2 regions of the Hyphomonas adhaerens MHS-3 genome follow, and region 2 is predicted to be linked to the other one. Evidence: predicted binding sites of a transcription regulator. Region 2 holds the regulator's gene; the other holds the start of a gene.

Region 1 (6,894 bases), on a different contig from region 2:
CGTCCGGCACCGAGGCAAAGGCGGCTTTGGTTTCCTCATCGAAGACGACGCCATCATAGAACCCCTCCACCGTCACCCGGCCGCAATCATCCTTGAATGTGGATAGCAGGCTGGCCAGAAGCTGGGCGGGATTGGGCGAATAATTGCCATAGTGACCGGAGTGCAGTTCGGTACGCGCCCCGAAAACCGTCAGTTCGAACCCGGCACCGCCACGGTGCCCGTAGACGACGGTGGGACGGTTCGAAATGTGCATCGGGCCATCCAACATGACAATCGCATCGGCCGCCAGAAGGCCTGCGTTCCGCGTCACCACATCGCCCAGGGTCCGCGGGCCGCCTTCTTCATGGGAGTCGAGGAGGATCTTGATATTCACCGCGGGCTCAAGACCTTCCGCCTGCAGCGCATTCATCGCCGCCAGCAGCATGATGATCGGCGCCTTGTCGTCTGCGGCGGAGCGGGCAAACAGGCGGTCGTCCGGATCAGCCTCCCCTTTCAGCAGGCGCTCAAGCGGCAGCACGTCTCCCCCGGCGGTCTTCAGGACCGGCGACCATGGGCTTTCCTGATCCCATTCTTCGGGATGCACCGGCTGGCCGTCCATATGGGCATAGAACAGGACCGTCTTCCGGTCCGGCGACAGATCAGGCCAGGCCGCATAGACCATCGGGGTGTCGCCATCGGCAAGCTGCTGGGCGTCGTAACCGTATCTCTGGAATTCTGCTTCGATCCAGTCGGCGTTCGCCCGGATGTCCGCAGTCGATTGCGTCGTGACGTTCGGCAAGCGCAGGAACGCCACCCATTCTTCAAGGCTGTCGACTGTGGCCGCTTCCACGGGGTCGTCAGCTGCGGCTGGCAAGGGCGCAAGACAGAGGCACATTGCTGCGGCTGCGCTGAAAAGACGAAGAGGAGAAATCATGTCTGAGGCTCCTGGCCATGATGGGATACGTGAACCCGGACACCTTGATCACGCAGGCGCCCCGGCCATCAAGGCGAGGCTGAACAACGGGGCCGATCCGGCGCAGTTCGCCCGATATCGCGGCAGCCGGCAGTCAGACTACAGGCGGCCCTGCACCCATTCGCGGGTGAGGAAGCCGTCGATCAGGTCGCAAACAAGGCCCAGTTCCGACAGTGCGGTGGAGAAGCGCCGCGGATCGACCAGGGGCCGGAAGACAGAGCCTGCCTCGAACTGGTTGTCGGCCTCCAGCGCCAGCGTCATGTGGCCCTGATCGAACAGGCCGCGCAGCTTGCCGCCGGAGAAGTGGCGTTCCAGGGCGATCAGGCGCTCCATCCGGTCCGGAGAGAGCAAGGCCCGCGCCTCGACCTGGTCGCTGGAATAGACGGTGAAAGCCTCGTCGAGTTCCCGGGAGATCAGCTGCACCTTGTCGAGGTCGCCCGCGCCCTTGCCGCGTTTCCACCAGCCTGAACGCGCCATCAGCGTGCGGCCGGAAAAGCGCTGGGGGTATTCGATATGAATCAGGATGCCCTGGAAAACGGTCTGGCTGTTCTTGCCGCCGGTATCGAGCTTCGCTTCGACAAGCGCGAATTTGGTCCCAGCACGCTCGCCTTCGATCAGGTCTTCGAATTTACGCTGGCTGTGGCCCGGCAGAAGCGCCGCATCTTTCAGGATCTGATAGGCCGGGGTCGGCGCCGGATTGCCGGACGCATCATGCGTGGTGACCTGGACATCGCCGAACAGGGTGGAGATCTTGCGCGCCTTGCCGGTCTGCGGTCCGTTGACGGCTTCCATCAATTCCTTGCTGCGCGTTTTGAGCGACTGAAAATCCTCAATGCCGGAAAGGTCCGGATGCAGGGTTTCATAGCGGAAGCCGAACGGCCTGCAGGCCGTCTTGAGGATGAGGTCCTTGGTCTGGGACTTCATCGAATAGACTTTCAGCCAGTCGAAGCCTGAGATGCCCGCGACGAGAATGGCGCCGATAAAGAAGGATAGCGGAAAGAAGAAGCCCGGCCCGCCTAACAGGACCATCATGGCGATGATCACCGGCACAGCCACGAGGACGCCAAGAACGGTGCGGGACTTTGCACGCGCAATGGTTTGCTTGCGGAGCGTCTCCCGCACGCCGAGTTCGGGGGCAAGTTCCGTTTCCCAGATCCGCTCGACGTCCGCGAATTCCGGCCTCTGGCGCGCCAGCAGGCTCAGCGGTTGCGCATTGCGGATCGCGGCATCGATTTCGCTGGTATTGCCGATTTCCATGGCGATTCCCCCTTCACGCATTCATGCCGTGCGAGAAGGCAGGAATCCAGCCCGGACCGGTCAGGCAGAAACGGCGAGGCGCGGCCCGGCATAGGTGACGCGGTTGCGCCCCGTGGTTTTCGAGACGTAGAGCGCGCGGTCGGCAGCTTCCAGCACGCGGTCCAGCGAGGCGTCGCCCGAAAGCATTTCGAACCCGAAGCTGGCGGTAATGGACAGGGACTTCCCATTGTATTCGATCTCGGCATGCTCCAGCCGCTCGCGCAGGCGGTCGCAGACCAGCCAGGCCTGGTCGCGGTTGACCTGCGACAGGAGCACAACGAACTCCTCCCCGCCCCAGCGGCCCAGCTTGTCAAAAGGCCCGCGCAGCTCGGAATAGGCAATCTCCGCGATCCGTTTCAGGATGGCATCCCCGGCCTGGTGTCCATGAAGGTCGTTGACTCGTTTGAACTGGTCGAGGTCGAACAGGACGACCGCGGCCATGCCGCCGGCGCGTTTCTGGCGATGTATCTCGTCTTCGGCCGAAATGCGGAAGAAGCGGCGGTTCAGCAGGCCGGTCAGCGGGTCGGTGGAGGCCAGGGATTCAAGTTGGCGCTGGTAACGCTTCAGCTGGAACTCGTGTTGGGACGCAATAGTGGCCGTCGGAATGGCGACGCAGGCCGCCACAACAAGGTTCGCCACCAGGAAACGCCGCGGATCGTCAAGCATGCCGATCTGATAGACAAAGACCGAAAAGGTGAATGACAGGCAAAGCGCTGTCATCGCAACAAAGACGAAGAACGTCAGTGAATCCTTGATGTCCCGTGCGTATGCGCTCATCCGCCCTGCTCTCCTAATTTGATGCCCGGTATCCTACCCGAATGTGCGGTGGTTATTACACATAATGGCTACCGCCCCGCCAAATTGCGTCGGCAAATTTGGCGATGCGGTTTCAGACTTTGGAAATGGGTTCGGCCAGGCCAGAGCGGCTTCTCTTTATAATTGAGGGGCGGCACGCCTTCGCCGGGGACGCCACTTTCGGCGTAAACAGGCCACAACCGGCAAAAAAATTTACAACGATCCTGTTGACGCTATTGGGTCCGCGCCCTACTTCCGCATCACCGCTAGCAGTCAGCAGTGGTGAGTGCTAATTCGCTGCTGAAGGCCGCTGGCTCCCGTGAGATCAATTCAAACTCGCATACAAGATTAGAGGGCAAAAGCCATGAAACTTCGTCCCCTGCACGATCGCGTCGTCGTACGCCGCGTCAAGGAAGAGGAAAAGACCAAGGGCGGCATCATCATCCCCGACACGGCAAAGGAAAAGCCGCAGGAAGGTGAAGTGGTCGCAGTCGGTAAAGGCCTGGCCGGTGAAGACGGCAAAACCGTCGCGCTGGACGTCAAAAAGGGCGACCGCGTCCTGTTCGGCAAATGGTCCGGCACGGAAGTCACCGTTGATGGCGACGACCTGCTCATCATGAAAGAGAGCGACATCATGGGTGTGCTGGAGAAATAATCTCCGCCCCTGACCGCTTTCCAGAAATACAGCAAATTCAAAGAGGAAACTCGAAATGGCTGCAAAACACGTAGTTTTTGGCGCTGAAGCCCGCGAAAAGATGCTCAAGGGCGTCGACACGCTGGCCAACGCCGTAAAAGTCACGCTCGGCCCGAAAGGCCGTAACGTCGTCATCGAAAAATCCTTCGGCGCACCGCGCACCACGAAGGACGGCGTCACCGTCGCAAAAGAGATCGAGCTGGAAGACAAGCTCGAGAACATGGGCGCGCAGATGCTGCGCGAAGTCGCCTCCAAGGCCAACGATGTGGCCGGTGACGGCACCACGACGGCAACCGTTCTCGCTCAGGCCATCGTTCGCGAAGGCATGAAGCGCGTCGCTGCCGGCATGAACCCGATGGACCTGAAGCGCGGCATCGAAAAAGCCTCCGCTGAAGTGGTCAAGGACCTTGCCCACCACTCCAAGAAAGTGAAGTCCAACGACGAGATCGCCCAGGTCGGCACGATTTCCGCGAACGGCGACACCGAAGTCGGCGCGATGATCGCTGAAGCCATGGCGAAAGTCGGCAATGAAGGCGTCATCACGGTTGAAGAAGCCAAGTCGCTCGAAACCGAACTCGACGTCGTCGAAGGCATGCAGTTCGATCGCGGCTACCTGTCGCCGTACTTCATCACCAACCCGGACAAGATGATCGCCGAACTCGAAGACGCGTACATCCTGCTTCACGAGTCCAAACTGTCCAGCCTGCAGCCGATGCTGCCGATCCTGGAACAGGTTGTTCAATCCCAGAAGCCGCTGCTCATCATCGCTGAAGACGTCGATGGCGAAGCCCTGGCAACCCTGGTGGTCAACAAGCTGCGTGGCGGCCTGAAGATCGCTGCTGTGAAAGCCCCTGGCTTCGGCGACCGCCGCAAGGCCATGCTGCAGGACATCGCTGTCCTCACCGGCGGCCAGGTCATCTCCGAAGACCTCGGCATCAAGCTGGAAAACATCTCGATGGACATGCTGGGCACAGCCAAGCGCGTTTCCATCGACAAGGACAACACGACCATCGTCGACGGCGCCGGCAAGAAGAAAGACATCGAAGCTCGCGTGTCCCAGATCCGCAAGCAGATCGACGACACCTCGTCCGACTATGACCGTGAGAAACTGCAGGAACGCCTGGCCAAGCTGGCTGGCGGTGTTGCCGTGATCAAGGTCGGCGGCGCAACCGAAGTCGAAGTGAAAGAGCGTAAGGACCGCGTCGACGACGCCCTGAACGCAACCCGCGCCGCTGTCGAAGAAGGCATCGTTCCGGGTGGTGGTACGGCCCTGCTCCGCGCCTCCAAGAACATCGACTCTGTTGGTGACAATGATGACGAGAAAGCCGGCATCGACATCGTCCGCAAGGCGCTCGAAGCTCCGGTTCGTCAGATCGCCGAAAACGCGGGTGTCGAAGGTTCTGTGGTCGTGAACACGATCCTGCAGACCAAGAGCCGCTCGCACGGCTTCAACGCCCAGACCGAAGAATATGGCGACCTGGTTGCCATGGGCGTCATCGACCCGGTGAAAGTTGTCCGCTCGGCCCTGCAGAACGCCTCTTCCGTGGCTGGCCTGCTGATCACGACGGAAGCTGCCATCGCCGAAGCACCTAAGAAGGATGCACCGGCCGGCGGCGGCATGCCGGACATGGGCGGCATGGGTGGCATGGGCGGCATGGGCTTCTAAGCCAATCCCCCATTCCCTCGCGGAATGACCTTAGGGCGGCCCTCCGATTTCGGAGGGCCGCCTTTGTTTTGGCCATTGATGACCGTAACGTCACTGGTACGATCTTCCGGCAATCTGCCCTGGCAAGCTGGCACAAAGACCAGCAGCGCCCTGCCCAGGAGCAGAAGACGGAGGAAACCCATGACCGAGCTCAATTTCTGGAACCTTGGCGATATCCTGGATGCGGTCGGCGCCGCGCTGGGGCCGGAGGACATGGCGCTGATCCATGGCGATCGCCGCATTTCCTGGCCCGACATGACGGCCCGGTCCAACCGGATGGCGCGCAACCTGCTGGCCCGCGGCGCAAAGGTCGGCGACAAGGCCGGCTTCTACCTGCGCAACCAGCCGGAATACATGGAAGGTCTCGCCGCCTGCTTCAAAGGCCGCCTGACGCATGTGAACGTCAATTACCGCTACCTCGAAGAAGAGCTGTTCTACATTTTCGACAATTCCGATGCGACGGTCGTGTTCTTCGATGTCGAGTTTATGGACCAGGTATTGAAGGTCCAGCCCCGCCTGCCGGAAGTATTGGTCTGGGTGCAGGTCGGCGGCGGCAAAACGGCCGACTTCGCAATCGCCTATGAAGAACTCGCGACAGAAGGCGACCCCTCTCCGCTGGGCATTCCGCGTTCCGGCGACGACCTCCTTTTCCTCTACACCGGCGGGACGACCGGCATGCCGAAGGGCGTGATGTGGTCTCACGAGATCTGGCGCCGCGCCGGCATGGAAGGCGCCGAGGCGCAGGGCCTGCCGGTTCCATCGAACATGGACGAACAAGTCATGGCGGCGCAGGCGCTTGGCCGGCATGTCCGCAACATTCCCGCCTGCCCGCTCATGCACGGCACGGGCCTGTTCACGGCCATGGGCTCGATGATGGGCGGCGGCACCATCGTGACACTGACAGAAAACAAACGCTTCAACCCGCAAAACCTGTTCGAAACGGTCGAACGCGAAGGTGTGACCAATATGGCCATCGTGGGCGATGCCTTCGGCAAGCCGATGCTGGCCTATCTCGACGCCAATCCCGGAAAGCACAAGCTGGACTCGGTTGTGGGCATCATCTCCTCCGGCGTGATGTGGAGCACCGAGGTCAAGCGCGGCCTGCTGCGCCATATGCCGAACGCGGCCATGACCGACAGTTTCGGCGCCTCTGAAGCGGTTGGCTTCGGCACATCCATCATGACCGCAGACGGCGAAGTGAAGACCTCAAAATTCACCATCGGCTCGAAGTGCAAGGTGTTCACCGAGGACGGCCGCGAAGTCGTGCCAGGCAGCGGCGAGGCCGGCTTCATTGCCCGCGGCGGGGCTGTGCCGCTCGGCTATTACAAGGATCCGGAGAAGTCCGAAAAGACGTTCAAGACCATCAATGGCGTGCGCTATTCCGTGCCTGGCGACTGGTGCACGGTGGAATCGGACGGCACCATCACGCTGCTGGGCCGCGGCTCCAACTGC
Region 2 (6,894 bases):
CGTGTCGGCGTGACACTCGCCAATCTCTCCATCCTCAAGACCGGCAAGGCCAAGGCCATCCGCTTCTCCACGCTCGAAGCCCTGTGCCGGGAACTTGGCTGCCAACCGGGAGACATTCTCACCTTCGACACAGAGGGTGACGGTGCCGCCGAGCGCGTCGCGGCGGAATAGGCATGCAGGTCGCGGGCGCCCATGGCTGAGCTGCAGATCTCGGATATCACCGACGAAGACGTGACGGCCGTCATCACGCTCTGGCAACGCAGCGGCCTGCTCCGTCCCTGGAACGATCCCGAAAAAGACATTGCCTTCGCCCGCTCGGCTGATGGCGCAACCATTCTGGTCGGCCGGTACGACGGCGCCGTGGCGGCCACCGCAATGGTCGGTCATGACGGGCACAGGGGCGGCGTCTATTATGTCAGCGCCGATCCGGATTTCCGCGGCAAAGGCTTCGGCCGGACCATCATGCAGGCCGCCGAAGACTGGCTTCGTGACCGCGGTGTCTGGAAGCTGAACCTGATCGTGCGCGGCAGCAACCAGCAAGTCCGCGGCTTCTACGAGGCGCTGGGTTACCGCACGACCGACAATGTCCAGCTTGAGCGCTGGCTCGATGGGCGGGCGCCTGTCGAGACACACTAGATCCCGAAACGCGAAAGGACACATCCATGCAGCATGATCCGTTCACCGCCGGCGATGTCGTCTCGATCCGTTTCGGCGGCGTGCTGCGCCATTATGGCGTGATCACCGGCCGGGGCACCGTGATCTGCAATTCCCGCCTGCATGGCGGCGTTGTGGAACAAAGCCTCGATACCTTTTCTGACGGACGCAATGTGCGCCTGCACGGCCGCTACAGCGACCTCGACGGCTATCATGTCGAGCAGCGCGCGCGGCGTCATCTCGGCAAGGAATACGACCTGTTCGGCTCCAATTGCGGCCATTTCGTCCGCCATGCCCACCGCCGCAAGCCGACCCCGATGCAGGTGGCTGCCGCGACCGTTCGGACCTTCGGTGACATGTTGGGCAGGCCGAAGCGCCGCTATTAGGCGAGCGCGTCCCGCTGGGCAGCGAACAGCTCGTTACAGCCCTTCTCGGCGAGGCGCAGCATCTCATCCAGTTCGGTGCGCGTCAGCGGACGTTCCTCACCGGTGCCCTGCACTTCAATGAAGCCGCCATCGGAGCTCATGACGACATTCATGTCGGCTTCGCCTGCCGAGTCTTCCGGGTAATCCACGTCCAGAACGGGATGGTCCTGGAACACGCCGACAGAAATGGCCGCCGCCTGTTTCATGATCGGGTTGGCTGGGATCACGCCCTCATCGACCAGGTATTTGCAGGCCAGAGACAGCGCGACAAAGCCGCCGGTGATCGAGGCCGTGCGGGTGCCGCCATCGGCTTGTAGCACGTCGCAGTCGATCGTGATCTGGTTCTCTCCCAGCGCCGCCAGATCGCAGACCGAACGCAGCGAGCGGCCGATCAGGCGCTGGATTTCCTGTGTCCGGCCGGACTGCTTGCCGGCAGCCGCCTCGCGGCGCCCACGGGTATGCGTTGCACGCGGCAGCATGCCGTATTCCGCTGTCACCCAGCCACGCCCCTGCCCCTTCATCCAGCCCGGGACACGGTTCTCCCAGCTGGCGGTGCACAGGACATGGGTGTTCCCGAACTTCGCCAGGCACGAGCCTTCGGCGTAGCGGGTCACCTCGGTCTCGAGAACAATCTCGCGCATCTGGTCAAAAGGGCGGCCTGACGGACGGACGAGCTGGCTCATGGGGGACCTCCTGTTTGGTGCCACGCCTGATTGCGGGTTTTGGCGCACCTGTCTACACCGGATCGCCGAGGGAACAGAAAGCGGGGCTTATGAGCAACGACATCACGATTGCGCGTGGCGCAAAGAAACTGCCTATCGGACAGGTCGGCCAGCGCCTCGGCGTCGGCGCGCAGGACCTCATTCCATTCGGCTATGACAAGGCCAAGATCAGCAACCACTATCTGGCCAGCCTGAAACAGAAGAAGGATGGCAAGCTCATCCTCGTCACGGCGATCAATCCGACACCTGCGGGCGAAGGCAAGACCACCACCTCCATCGGCCTGGCCGATGCGCTGAAGCGTCTGGACAAAAAAGCCCTGCTCTGCCTGCGGGAGCCGTCGCTCGGCCCCTGCTTCGGCATGAAAGGCGGCGCAACGGGCGGCGGCCGGGCACAAGTTGTTCCAATGGAAGACATCAACCTGCATTTCACGGGCGATTTCCACGCAATCACGTCGGCGCACAACCTGCTGGCCGCGATGATCGACAATCATCTCCACTGGGGTGCGGAGTCCGGACTGGAATCCACGCGCGTCGCCTGGCGCCGCGTGCTGGACATGAATGACCGCAATCTGCGCCAGATCGTGACCGGCCTTGGCGGCTCGGGCAATGGCGCCCCGATGGAGTCGGGGTTCGACATTACGGTCGCATCGGAAATCATGGCCATTCTCTGCCTCGCAAAGGACGCGCACGATCTGGAGGAACGGCTGGAGCGGATCGTCATCGGCTACAAGCGCGGGCGCGTGGCGGTCACCGCAAAGGATATCGGAGCTGTCGGCGCCATGATGGCCCTGCTGCGTTACGCCATGCTGCCCAATCTGGTGCAGACGCTGGAGAACAATCCCGTCCTCATCCATGGCGGACCGTTTGCCAATATCGCGCATGGCTGCAACTCGGTCATAGCGACGAAGGCCGCGCTGAAGATGTCGGATTATGTCGTCACCGAAGCCGGTTTCGGGGCTGACCTCGGCGCAGAAAAGTTCTTCAACATCAAATGCCGCCAGGCAGGCCTGACCCCATCGGCCGCCGTTGTTGTCGCCACTGTCCGTGCCCTGAAAATGCATGGCGGCCTGTCGCTCAAGGAATCGGCCTCCGTGGGGTATGGCGCGCTGGAAGCCGGTCTCGGCAATCTCGGGCGCCACATCGAGAACCTGAAGAAATTCGGCGTGCCGGTTGTCGTCGCCATCAACCGGTTCACCTCCGACACGTCCAGCGAGCTGGCCGCCATCGAATCCTATTGCCATGACCTTGGTGTGCCAGTGTCGGTCTGCACGCACTGGGCCGAAGGCGGCCGCGGCGCGGAAGACCTGGCGCGGAAAGTTATCGACACGATGGAGACGCATCCGTCCGAGTTCAAACCGCTCTATCGGGATGAAGCGCCCCTGCTGGAAAAGATCGAAACCGTGGCCCGCGAGATCTATCGCGCCGAACGGGTCGAGGCATCTGACAATGTCCGCGCCGCACTGCGGCGGATGGAAGAGGCCGGCTATGGCCGCCTGCCGGTCTGCATGGCCAAGACGCAGTACAGCTTCTCCAACAATCCGAAACTGGTCGGTGCGCCGGACAAGCATGTCCTGCAATTGCGGGAGGTACGCCTGTCGGCAGGCGCCGGCTTCGTCGTCGGCATTTGCGGAGACATCATGACCATGCCCGGCCTGCCCCGGCACCCGGCGGCCGAGGGCGTTTCTCTCAATTCCGACGGTGAAATCGAAGGCCTGTACTAGCCTTTCCGGCACCCGCCCTTGGCGCAGAGCGATGCCTGTTTGACTCAATTTAGCATTTTCACTAATTAGCAGAAATGCAAAACGCCGTCTTCAAGGCCCTGTCCCATCCTGCCCGCCGGCAGATCCTGACGCTCCTGCGCCAGGGCCCGCGGCTTGCCGGGGACCTCGCTGCCGAGTTCGACACGAGCTGGCCGACCATGAGCCGGCACCTCGCCGTGCTGAAGGACGCCGAGCTGGTTACGGCCGAACGGCAGGGCAACCAGATTCTCTACCGCATCAATACCAGCGTGCTGGAAGACGCCGCCACCGCCCTGCTCGGCCTGATCGGCCGGGATGACGGTGATGACCCCATCAAGGAGGCAGCCGAATGAAACCCTTTATCCGTAATGGCCTGTTGATCACGGCGGGCGCGGTCGTTGCAGGCGCAGCGATCTCGGCGGCCGCCACCTTTGCCCTGCCGGCGACGGGAGAGTTCCCGGTGCATTGGGGCGCCGACGGGTCGCCGGACCGATGGGCCGACCGCGCCGGGGCGGTGCGTTACCTCTGGATCATGCCGGCCATCACGCTCGCTGTCGGGCTGCTCCTCGCCGCCGTGCCGGTGATCGACCCGCGCAAGGGCAATATCGAGACAGGCCGCCGCGGCTATGTCGCGGTCTGGCTGGGGGTGATGGTGCTGCTGACCTGCATTCATGGCGGCACTGCCCTGCAGATGCTCCATCCCGGCGACAGCGCCGGCGGGTCTGGCCAGATGGTGCGCTGGGTGATCGCGGGCGCCGCTGTGCTGATGATCATTATCGGCAATTACCTGCCGAAGACGCGGTCCAGCTTCTTCTTCGGGATCCGGACTCCCTGGACGCTGTCTTCCGATACGGCCTGGGAAAAGACCCACCGGATCGCCGGCCCCCTGTACATGGGCGCCGGGGCGCTGGGCCTTGCCGGCGCCTTTATCCTGAACGGTATCTGGCTGGCCGTTCAGCTGCCGGTGCTGGTCATTGGCGCGGCGCTGATCTCGTCCATTTACTCCTATTTCGCCTGGCGGACCGCCCCGGACCGCGACCATGGCACCAACCTCACGGTGTGAGGCCTATTGAACCCCGGGCACCGGCCCCCTATCCCTTTCAGTATGCAGACACATCCGGACTCCCAATCGCTGATGCAGCGCCTCGACCAGCGCTCGCGGGACATATTCCGCGAGATCGTCGAGGGCTACCTCATGACCGGAGAACCCGTCGGCTCCCGCACCCTGTCCAAGGGCGGCATTGCCCTCTCCCCCGCCTCGATCCGGAATGTCATGGCGGACCTGACCGAGCTGGGCCTGCTGGACGCGCCGCACATCTCTGCCGGACGGGCCCCGACCCATATGGGCCTGCGCCTGTTCGTGGACGGGTTCCTGGAGATCGGCGAACCGGCCCGGACGGACCGGGAAGCCATCGACGACCGGCTGAAGTCGGCCGGGGCGGATTTCGAGAATGTCCTGTCCGAAGCCTCAGGCATCCTGTCCGGCCTTGCGGGCGGCGCAGGTCTTGTGTCCTCGCCGAAGCGCGACGCCGCTGTGCGGCATGTCGAATTCCTGCCCCTCGGCCCGCGCGATGCCATCTGCATCCTGCTGACCGAAGATGGCGACGTGGAAAACCGCTTCATCCAGGTGCCGGAAGGCCTGCCCTCCACCGCCCTCATCGAAGCGGGCAATTACCTTTCCACCCGCATGAAGGGCCGCACGCTCGCCGAAGCGGCGCAGGATGTCCGCGACGAGCTGAGCTCCCGCCGGGCGCAGCTGGACGTGACCGCCGCCGGACTTGTCGAACAAGGCCTCGCCCAGTGGAGCGGCGAAACGCCCGGCCGGGGCCGTTCGCTGATCGTGCGCGGCCGCGCGAACCTTCTGGAAGATGCCAAGGCCGCCGAGGATCTCGACCGGGTGCGCCAGCTGTTCAATGAGCTGGAACGCCAGCAGAATGTGCTCGATATCCTCGATACGACGCGGGAAGCTGGCGGGGTGCGACTCTTCATCGGCTCCGAAAACCAGCTTTTCCCGTTATCAGGTTCAAGTGTGATCGTCGCACCCTATATGGGTGGCGGAAAACAGGTCATTGGGGCACTTGGCGTGATTGGCCCGACACGGCTGAATTATGCAAGAGTGATCCCGATGGTAGACTATACAGCGAAGGTCGTGGGCGAGATCCTCTCCCGCCGCCGCGCCAAGGACGGAAAATGATGAGCGACGAAGCGAAGACTGAAGACACCGAAGCTGTCGAAACGCCTGAGACCGACGCCCCGGAAGAGGCGACGCCGGAAGACACGATCCTGCGCCTCGAAGCGGAGAAGGAAGAAATGCGCGGCCAGCTGCTGCGCACGCTCGCCGATCTCGACAATACCCGCAAGCGCGCCCAGAAAGAGGTCGCCGATGCACGGGTCTATGCCATCGAGAAGTTTGCCGCTGAACTGCTGAGCGTGTCGGACAATCTCGCCCGCGCCCTGTCGGCCCTGTCCGATGACGACCGGGCCGGCCTGTCGGAGCCAGGCAAGAACCTGCTCGGCGGCATCGAGATGACCGAGAAGGAACTGCACACGGCTCTGGCCCGCAACGGCGTGACCGTGATCGCTGCCATGCCGGGCGATGCCTTCGACCCGAACCTGCACCAGGCGGTGGCAAACGTCCCCTCCCCGCAGGCCAATGGCACGATCCATGACGTGTTCCAGCCCGGCTGGAAGATCGGCGACCGCGTCCTGCGCGCCGCCATGGTCGCCGTCAGCGCCGGCTCAACGAACTAGGCTTCGATTTTCAGGTAGACCGCTGAGGCGTCGTCCCTGCGCTTGATGCGGGGGATGTCGCCGTCCGGGGACTCCTCGAAATCGCGGAGCCTCCGGATCAGGGCAGGCAGGCCCTTGTCCGACAGGTCTGCCATCAGGCTTTCGAGCGTGTGCGTCGCATAGGGCGAGATCAGCCGGTAGAGCCCGTCGCTCATCAGGCAGACCTCATCGCCCGGACGCATTGCGAGACGCGCCGTCCTGAGATTGCTGACAACATCCGGCCCCAGGCCAAAGGCCGTCCCGATTTCATTGGACATCCGCCGGGCCTGGCGCAGCCAGCCCATACGCTCTTCAGGCGTCAGTGCCAGCATCCGGCGCGCGGTGGCGGTCTCGTCCTCGGCCTTCTCGGCCTGCCCGATCAGGCGAACGCCCGCCGCGGACCGGATGAGCGCCATGCAGTCGCCCATGAAGACGAACACCGCTTCTGCACCTTGCAGCCACATCCAGATTCCGGAAGCGATAGGCAGGGCTTCGCCCGGCAATTTGTCCAGCGGGATACGCGTTTCCGCTTCGGCTTGCTGGCGCACATCGGCCAGCACGGAGGCGAAATAGGCCTCTGGCGCG

The links. The regulator HrcA, encoded in region 2, represses chaperone genes, less so after heat shock. The targets are predictions, from matches to a motif close to GTTAGCANTCNNCNNNGNNGANTGCTAAC.
Region 1: groES (co-chaperone GroES) is a predicted target of HrcA. The motif match lies at 3,309-3,337, and genes of this name have one in related genera.

The regions. Positions count from the first base shown of each region.
Region 1 is NZ_ARYH01000004.1:88,798-95,691, forward strand. It holds gene HAD_RS16915 (M20/M25/M40 family metallo-hydrolase) at 1-913, opposite strand, end outside; gene HAD_RS16920 (DUF3137 domain-containing protein) at 1,052-2,230, opposite strand; gene HAD_RS16925 (GGDEF domain-containing protein) at 2,270-3,025, opposite strand; gene groES (co-chaperone GroES) at 3,408-3,698, shown strand; gene groL (chaperonin GroEL) at 3,754-5,403, shown strand; gene HAD_RS16940 (acyl-CoA synthetase) at 5,584-6,894, shown strand, end outside.
Region 2 is NZ_ARYH01000001.1:1,182,237-1,189,130, reverse strand. It holds gene HAD_RS05915 (helix-turn-helix domain-containing protein) at 1-171, shown strand, start outside; gene HAD_RS05910 (GNAT family acetyltransferase) at 193-636, shown strand; gene HAD_RS05905 (lecithin retinol acyltransferase family protein) at 663-1,040, shown strand; gene rph (ribonuclease PH) at 1,037-1,762, opposite strand; gene HAD_RS05895 (formate--tetrahydrofolate ligase) at 1,852-3,522, shown strand; gene HAD_RS05890 (autorepressor SdpR family transcription factor) at 3,597-3,893, shown strand; gene HAD_RS05885 (SdpI family protein) at 3,890-4,603, shown strand; gene hrcA (heat-inducible transcriptional repressor HrcA) at 4,676-5,734, shown strand; gene HAD_RS05875 (nucleotide exchange factor GrpE) at 5,734-6,291, shown strand; gene HAD_RS05870 (protein phosphatase 2C domain-containing protein) at 6,288-6,894, opposite strand, start outside.